One region of the Delftia sp. GW456-R20 genome, then DNA from elsewhere that is predicted to be linked to it. Evidence: riboswitches for the same ligand, from Rfam matches in the RefSeq annotation. Region 1 holds a riboswitch; the other holds the start of a gene.
What was found. A riboswitch is a leader RNA that binds a small molecule or an ion and turns the genes downstream of it on or off. The one in region 1 is predicted to bind glycine.
Positions count from the first base shown of each region.

Region 1 (4,415 bases):
CATGACCTGGAAAAACTGCTCGAGCTGCATTCCCCCGATAGGGTTGGGCAGATTCGTTACCGTGAAATTATCGACAACGATGTTGGAAACCGTGCCTGCACCGTTGCTTGCGGCAACGGAAATGGCCGAGCCCTTGTTATTGCCGTAATTTCCATTCCATATCGCGGAGTTGATTGTGCTATTGGCAAAGAATACGTTTTGTGCGCCTTGATGAATCTCCGCGTACAGCTCGCAGTTGAACGGCGTCCCCTCTCCCGCAGGGGTTGGCGCCACATTCACCAGACCGACGCGATCAATGATGACATTGTTTGCTGAGGAGCCAACGACGAATACCGCTTCGCCACAGGTCATGTTGGGCGAATTGGTGAGAGTGATATTCTTCCCACCAAGATAAAAGGTTTCCCAGGCGGAGTCCGCCCAGTTCTGGACTTGTATGACTCCCCCGAAATCGATGGTCAATGAGCCCGTGCCGGCTGGCACGGTGCCTTTGAGCCAGTACCAGGCACCACCGGCACCAGTGGTGGTGCCCGTATCGCCGCCGCTGATCATCTGGGTTTGACCACAGGCATTGGTGGCTCCCGTCACGGCGCCGGACTGGGCTCCGCTGACGAATGTGTTGGCACAGCGCACGTAAACCGTCTGATTGTCGACATACGGATGGAGGTTTCCGGCCGCATCCTTGGATGTCCCACTCTGTATGGTTCGTACCGACGTAGTCAGTGTCGGCGCAAAGACGATGGAAACATCGGCACTCGGATCCAGCGTTTGCAGCGTGTAGTTGGCTGCCTGAATGGCCGCTCGCAGCGTACATGCGCCAGCAAAGGTGCCTCCCAGCGTGCTGACACAGGTGGTTGGTGTCGTTGCATTGGCATTGGGAGCGTCGCTGTTGTCGGTGACCGTGAAGACGACGGTCGCCGCCAGTGCCGTGGATGAGATACCCGCGCATGAAAGCAGCAGCAAAGAGAAAAGGCACTTCGCTGCACGCCACTTGCGAAAAAATGCCGAACCAGGCAGGCGATTGAGAGCATGCATGATATTCCCCGTTTTCTCAAGGAGATATGACAGGAAAATGATTTTCCCAATGGCAATGGCCATCAGTTGTACCCAGCGCATTTGCATCGCCGTACCTCGAATAGTTCTATTTGAATCACGAGCTCACAACTCACCTTGCAGCCGGTGAGTTTGGAAGCAAAATGTTTCGCGCAGATCCTGCGCGTCAATCAAAAAGGTGGATTTCCATCAACGTTTGCGAGCTGCTCCGCTGCCCATTGAGCCGAACACGCTTTCAGTCGGGTTTGCGACGCAAATCATTCCTCCCTCCACAAACCATATTCACCGTGCTTGTATTTTTTCAGTGCCGGGCCAGTTTCCATGGACCTGCACCTGTGCAACGGTAAGTCGCCTATCAGACATATACACAACCCATGGTTAACCCATGCAGGTCCAATCGACCAGAACATGCACTGACAAACCACTGCACACATCGATAGGCTAAATCATGTTTTTTTCTATTTCAATAGTTTTTTTACATGAAATCGGAGACTCATACCAGCGCTACGAGGGAGGCGCTTGAGCGATCTAGGGAATACCCTGAATCAGCCACACCACATACAGGTAGTAACTGGTGGTATCCCCAGTACGACTGGAACCGGCTGCGCAAGCCACATAGAATCGCCGCTGCAGGAGAGCAGGCGGGCACCACGGTGCCGAGCCTCACCGAAGGCGCAAACTCCCATACACGCTCAGGTTCCGTACTGCAAACACAACATGCCGTCTGGAGAGCCGCCGCACGCAATATGCGGCGCACCGAAGGAGCAAGCCCCGTTCCCATGGACGGCGGTGAATCTCTCAGGTTCCAAGGACAGGGGGAGCGGCAGCTGCGTCACGACGGACGCCGGCTGCTTGCTATTGAATCCATAGCTACCAGCTTCCGCGTGACCGGCACATGCCTTTGAAAGGGCATTGTCATGCGCGTCATCGTTCTCGGAGCCGGCCTGATCGGCACCGCCTCGGCCTACTATCTGCAATCTCTCGGTCATGAAGTGACCGTCATCGACCGCCAGGCTGCGCCCGGCGCCGAAACCAGCTTTGCCAACGGCGGGCAGATCTCGGTCAGCCATGCCGAACCCTGGGCCAACCCCGGCGCACCGCTGAAGTTGCTGGGCTGGCTGGGCCGGCAGGACGCCCCCCTGCTGTTCCGCCTGCGCGCCGACATGCGCCAGTGGCTCTGGGGCCTGTCCTTCCTGCGCAACTGCACGCCCGCGCGCACGCGCCACAACATCCGGCAGATCGTTCGCCTGGGCACCTACAGCCGCGAGGCCCTGCAGCAGCTGCGATCGGACACCGGCATCCAGTACGAGCAGCGCATGCAGGGCATCCTGCACTTCTACACGAACGCCCGCGAGTTCGAGGGCGCTCTCAAGCCCACCGAGCAGATGCAGGCCCTGGGCTGCGACCGCCGCCTGATCGACGCCGACGAGGCCGTGCGCCTGGAGCCGGCCCTGGCCCATGTGCGCGGGCAGATAGCGGGCGCCACCTATACGGCCGAGGATGAATCGGGCGACGCCAACCTCTTCACGCGCGAGCTGGCACGCATTGCCACCACCACGGGCGTGCAGTTCCGCCACGGCCACCACGTCATGGCGCTGCGCACCACGGGTGCGGGCGCCAGCCGCCATATCGACCATGTGGAGGTGACCAATGCCGACGGCCGCTACGAACGCATCCAGGGCGACGCCTATGTGCTGGCCATGGGCTCGTTCAGCCCGCTGCTGGCCCAGCCGCTGGGGCTGCACCTGCCCATCTACCCGGCAAAGGGCTACTCCGTGACCCTGCCGGTGCTGGACCCCGCCAAGGCCTACCAGGTCAGCCTCACGGACGATGAGTTCAAGCTGGTGTTCTCGCGCTACACCGGCGCGCAGGGCGACCGCCTGCGCATTGCCGGCACGGCCGAGTTCAACGGCTACGACCGCAACCTGGACCCCGTGCGCTGCGAGGCCATCGTGCGGCGCGTGCAGCAGCTGTTCCCCGGCGCCGGCGATACCGGGCGCGCCCAGTTCTGGAGCGGCCTGCGCCCCGCCACGCCCAGCAATGTGCCGCTGATCGGGCGCTCGCCCATCGCCAACCTGTTCCTGAACACCGGCCACGGCACGCTGGGCTGGACCCATGCCTGCGGCTCCGGCATGGCGCTGGCCGACCTGGTCAGCGGCAGGCAGCCGGCCGTGGATTTCGATTTTCTGGGGGCTGCAGCCATGGACCCGGATCGCAGCGCAGGCACGGTGCGCCCGCGCGCGGTCTGAGGTGCAGACGGTGTGTACCGTGTCTACGGCGTGTACGATGCCTAGGCAGTGAACACCGTCAACACCCCGGCGAAGCGGTGCAGGCGGGCGTCCATGATCTCGGCTTCGGCGACGAAGCCGATCAATGGCACATCGCCCAGTGCGTGGCGCAGGGTGCGCAGTTCGGCATCGGGGCCGCCGAACAGGCCGCCGCCGCGGCCCCGGCAACTGATGTAGATGGCGCCACGGATGCGGGGCTGTGCCTCGCCTTCGGGCGCCGCCTCCTCGGGCTCCGCCGCATCGCGCAGCGCAGCGCCCAGTTGCAGCAGTTCCTGGCGCGCGACCTGGGCCTGGCGGCGGCAGAAGATCACCGAATGCCCGGCCTCCACGGCCGATGACAGGGCCACGCCCTGGCGCAGCGGGTCCAGCCCGACCAGGGTCAGCACCTGGGCCTCTTCGGTGAGCACGCCGTGGGCCATGCCCCGGCCCGGCGGCGCAATGGCCGCCAGCGTGCTGCGCACCGTGGTCAGCGCGGGCTGCCAGTCGCTGCCTTCCAGCTCCACGCCCAGCAGTTGCAGCAGGCGCTGCAAGGCCGGATCTCCATTGAGCCCGGTGACCAGGGCGCCGCGCGCCTCGGTGATCTCCAGGCCCTCGCCCAGCGGCACGCAGCCCTGGGCCATGCCCGTGATGCAGGGCACGCCCGCACCGAAGGCCACGCCCGAGAAGCCTCCACTGAAAATGCCGCGCGCATCCGCATGCTGCGCATGCAGGTCCTCGGTGCGGCAGGCGATCTGCACGCCCTCCACGCCATCGTCCCCGTCATCGCCCACGCCGCCGAACAGCAGGCCGGACTCGGTGCGCTCGGACAGCTCGTACAGCAACTCGGCCAGCTCGGGCTGGCCGCCTCCGGCATGGACCAGGGCCGAATGGGCCGTGAACCCGGCCTCGCCGCCCGGCGCATGCAAGGGCGCCAGGCCCGAATACAGGCGGTAGTGCGCCGCCGGCACATCGAGCAGCATCACCGCGAGCGCGGAACCGGACAGGTATTCATGGGACATGGCCAGCACGCCACCGGCCGAGCAGCCAGCCCAGTCCGCCACATGGGGCAAGGCCCTGGCCAGATGCTGCAGCAGCGGC
Region 1 covers NZ_LWCN01000004.1:3,630,751-3,635,165, forward strand. The annotation lists gene A4F85_RS21535 (beta strand repeat-containing protein) at 1-1,113, opposite strand, end outside; glycine riboswitch at 1,765-1,875, shown strand; gene A4F85_RS21540 (D-amino acid dehydrogenase) at 1,968-3,299, shown strand; gene A4F85_RS21545 (FIST signal transduction protein) at 3,341-4,415, opposite strand, start outside.

Region 2 (4,415 bases), on a different contig from region 1:
CAGCGTGTCGAAGCTGGGCACCTCGCGCAGCGGCGCGCCCAGCTCGGCCAGGCCGCGCGCCAGGATGGCCGTGTACGAGGCCACGCGGCGGGCGATGCGCTCCAGGCCCTCGGGGCCGTGGTAGACGGCGTACATGCTGGCCACCACGGCGGGCAGCACCTGGGCCGTGCAGATGTTGGAGGTGGCCTTTTCGCGGCGGATGTGCTGCTCGCGCGTCTGCAGTGCCAGGCGGTAGGCGGGCTTGCCATGCACGTCCACGCTCACGCCGACCAGGCGGCCGGGCAGGGAGCGCTTGAACTCGTCGCGGCAGGCCATGAAGGCGGCGTGCGGGCCGCCCGCGCCCATGGGCATGCCAAAGCGCTGGGTGGTGCCCACCACGATGTCGGCGCCCCATTCGCCGGGCGGCGTGATCAGGGTCAGCGCCAGCAGGTCGGTGGCCACGATGAAGGCGGCCTGCTTGCCATGGGCCTTGTCCACGTCGGCGCGCAGATCGTCAATGCGGCCGCTGGTGGCGGGGTACTGGGCCAGCACGGCGAAGTAGTCGCCCTCCATCAGCTGGTTCCATTCTTCCAGCGAGTTGGCCAGCAGCACCTCGATGCCCAGCGGCGCGGCGCGCGTCTGGATGACTTCGATGGTCTGGGGATGGGCATCGCCGGCCACCACGAAACGGTTGCTCTTGCTTTTGACGGAGCGCTTGGCCAGCGTCATGGCCTCGGCGGCCGCCGTGGCCTCGTCCAGCATGGAGGCGTTGGCAATCGGCATGGCCGTCAGGTCGCAGACCATGGTCTGGAAGTTGACCAGGGCCTCCATGCGGCCTTGCGAGATCTCGGCCTGGTAGGGCGTGTAGGCCGTGTACCAGGCGGGGTTCTCCAGAATGTTGCGCAGGATGACGCCGGGCGTGTGCGTGCCGTAGTAGCCCTGGCCGATGAAGCTTTTGAGCAGTTGGTTGCGGCCTGCCAGCGCCTTGAGCTCGGCCAGCGCCTGTGCCTCGGTGGCCGCCGGCGGCAGCGCCATGGGCTGGTGGCGCCGGATGGAGGGCGGGACGATGGCGTCGATCAGCGCATCGCGCGATGCCGCGCCAATGGCGCTGAGCATGTGGGCCTCGTCTTCGGGCGCAATGCCGATATGGCGGGCCACGAATTCGGTGGCGTTCTCGAGGGCGGCAAGGGGCTGGGTGGAGGACATCAGCATGGAGGGACCTGTCTCAAAAGCTGAAAAGCGCCAGGGCGGGCCCTGGCGCCCGTCCTGGCTGGAAAGTGGCGTCAGTTGCTCTGTGCGAAGGCCGTGTAGGCGGCTTCGTCGAGCAGCGCGGCCAGCTGGCCTGCGTCGCTGAGCTTGACCTTGAAGAACCAGCCTTCGCCCAGCGGGTCGCTGTTGGCCAGGGAGGGGTCGTCGCGCAGGGCTTCGTTGACTTCGACGATCTCGCCGCTGACGGGCATGTAGACATCGGCGGCGGCCTTGACGGACTCGACCACGCCGGCCACATCGCCCTGGTTGAAGCTGGTGCCCACGGCGGGCAGATCGACGAACACCACGTCGCCCAGCGCATCCTGCGCGTGGAGGGTGATGCCGACGATGGCCGCGTCAGGGTTGGCGGCGTTGATCCATTCGTGGTCCTTGGAATACTGGATGCTCATGGCTTGCTCCGATAGAAACTGAAAAAGAAACCTGTGAAAGGCGGTTTGAGAAAGGTCAGTGCGCACTGTAGCGGCATGCGATGGCAGGAAAAACGAATCCGCCGAACTCGATCCACGCCAAGCGCGCAGGCTGTCCTCAACCGCGGTGATAGCGGGGCGCCACGAAGGGCGTGGCCTGCACCTGCATGGGCACGGCCTTGCCGCGCACCATGGCCTGCAGCGTGGTGCCGATGGCGGCGCTGCCCGGCTCCACATAGGCCAGTGCCACGGGCTGGTTCAGCGTGGGCGACAGCAGGCCGCTGGTGACCTGGCCGACCTTGCGGCCGCTGGCATCCAGCAGCTCCGTGCCTTCGCGCACGGGCACGCGCTCCAGGGCCACCAGGCCCACGCGCTTGCGCGTGAGCAGCTCGGGCGACTGCAGCTGGGCCAGCACGGTGGCCGCGCCGGGAAAGCCGCCTTCGCGCTCGCCACCAATGCGGCGGACCTTCTGCACGGCCCAGTTCAGGGCGGCCTCGGCCGGGGTGGTGGTCGTGTCCAGATCGTTGCCGTACAGGCACAGGCCGGCTTCCAGGCGCAGCGAATTGCGCGCGCCCAGGCCCACGGGCCTGACTTCGGGCTGGGCCAGCAGGGCACGGGCAAAGGCCTCGGCGTGGCTGGCGGGCAGGGAGATCTCGAAGCCGTCCTCGCCGGTATAGCCGCTGCGCGTGATGTACAGCTCGGCGCCTTCCCAGTCGAAGTGGCCGCCCGTCATGAACACCAGCCCGGCCGTGTCGGGCAGCAGGCGCTCCATGGCGGCTGCTGCCTGCGGGCCCTGCAGCGCCAGCAGGCCCCGGTCGAACTGGGGCTCGATTTCACAGCGCTGGCCGATGCGGGCCTGGATGTGCGCCAGGTCTTCGTGCTTGCAGGCGCCGTTGACGATCAGGAACAGGTCGTCCTCGCGGCGCACGAACATCAGGTCGTCCAGAATGCCGCCCGCGTCGTTGAGCAGCAGGCCGTAGCGCTGGCGGTGTTCGCCCAGGCCCAGCACGTCCATGGGCAGCAGCGATTCCAGCGCCGCGTCGGCATCCGGGCCGCGCAGGCTGATCTGGCCCATGTGCGAGACATCGAACAGGCCTGCCGCCTCGCGCGTGTGCAGATGCTCGGCCATCAGCCCCTGCGGGTATTGCACGGGCATGGAGTAGCCGGCAAACGGCACCATGCGCGCGCCCAGTTCCTGGTGCAGGTCGAACAGCGGGGTCTTGAGCAGATCGGTGGTGGAGGCAGCGGTCAAGGAGGGACTCTCTTTTCGGCAAGGGGCAAGGCACAACGCCATCCCGGAATCCCGGGATGTCCTGCCCTGCTGTCCGCTTTACCTGAGAGATTCACCCGCACCTTCCATGCGTGGGGCTTGCTCCTTCGGTGGATGGGGCACACCGCCGTGCCCTGCATCTCTCTCCAGCTAGGAACGCCTGCGGCCGTGGCGGCAGGCGGTGCCAGTCCTTTTGCCTGAGCGTTCGGGGCGAACCCTGCGCCTTCGGCGGTGCCGCTGCCTGTGACCATTGCGGCCGGGCGGGCACTCTCTCCTGACCGGCGCATTCTAGCTGCGGCCAGCGTCCGCGCGGCTTCGGGATTTCCGCGGGCCGACTGCCGTTCCATGCGCTTGCCTGCATGGATGCATTTGCAAATTGCATAACTGTCTAAAAAATCTCCTACATTGAGATGCATCGATATATGAAATCTCGTGAGCGAGAAGGAAGAAGCGCACATGCAGCAGACGCTGGGAGACACATTGGCCTGGCCGGCACGTTACCTGCCGAACAAGGAAGCACTGGTCGCTTGGGAGGGCGGCGAGCGCCGCGCCTGGACCTACGCCCAGCTCGATGCCGAAGTCAACCGCCACGCCCACGGCCTGGCCGAGCTGGGCATAGGCCATGGCGACGTGGTCGCGGCCTTTCTCTACAACACGCCGGCCTTTGTCTTCACCATGCTGGCGGCCGCGCGCCTGGGCGCCATCTTCAATCCCATCAACTACCGGCTGGCGGCGCAGGAGCTGGCCTTCATCCTCAAGGACGGTGCTGCGCGCGCCCTGGTGTTCGAGCACGAGGGCGGCGAGGTGGCCGCACGCGCCCAGGCCCTGCTCAAGGCCGAAGGCGGCGGCATTGGCACGGGCATCGAGCACTGGATCTTTGCCGACGATGCCCCGGCCGACCCGCTGCCGGTCTGGGCCACGCAGCGCCTGTCCGCCCTGGCCAGGGGCCGCAGCAGCGCGCCGCCCCAGGCCCATGTGCGCGAGAGCGACCCCTGCATCCTCATGTACACCAGCGGCACCACGGGCCGGCCCAAGGGCGTGCTGCATACGCACCGCAGCAAGCTGGCGCACAACGCCCTCATGCACCAGACCATGCAGTTCACGCGCGACGACGTGGGCCTGGCCATGGCGCCGCTCAACCACACGGCCGAGCTGCACACCAGCTTTTTGCCGCGCCTGCAGGCCGGGGCCACCCAGGTGTTGCTGCGCCGCTTTGACGTGACCGAGGCCTGGCGCCTGATCCGCGAAGAGCGCGTGAGCTTCTTCTTCGCGGCGCCCACCATGGTCACCATGCTGCTGGCCGACCCCATCGCCTCGCCCGAGCAGGCGCCCGCGCTGCGGCTGGTGGAGTACGGCGGCGCCTCCATGGCGCCGCACCTGATCCGCGAATGGACACGCAAGGTCGGCAGCGACCTGGTCCAGGTCTACGGCACCACCGAGATGGGACCTTGCATGTCCATCCTCCTGCCGCGCGAGCAACTCTCGCACGC
Region 2 covers NZ_LWCN01000003.1:321,161-325,575, reverse strand. The annotation lists gene gcvP (aminomethyl-transferring glycine dehydrogenase) at 1-1,191, opposite strand, end outside; gene gcvH (glycine cleavage system protein GcvH) at 1,263-1,637, opposite strand; gene gcvT (glycine cleavage system aminomethyltransferase GcvT) at 1,774-2,907, opposite strand; glycine riboswitch at 2,967-3,085, opposite strand; glycine riboswitch at 3,101-3,212, opposite strand; gene A4F85_RS02800 (fatty acid--CoA ligase) at 3,382-4,415, shown strand, end outside.
Region 2: linked by a shared signal. The riboswitch ahead of gcvT (glycine cleavage system aminomethyltransferase GcvT) and the one ahead of A4F85_RS21540 (D-amino acid dehydrogenase) in region 1 are both predicted to bind glycine.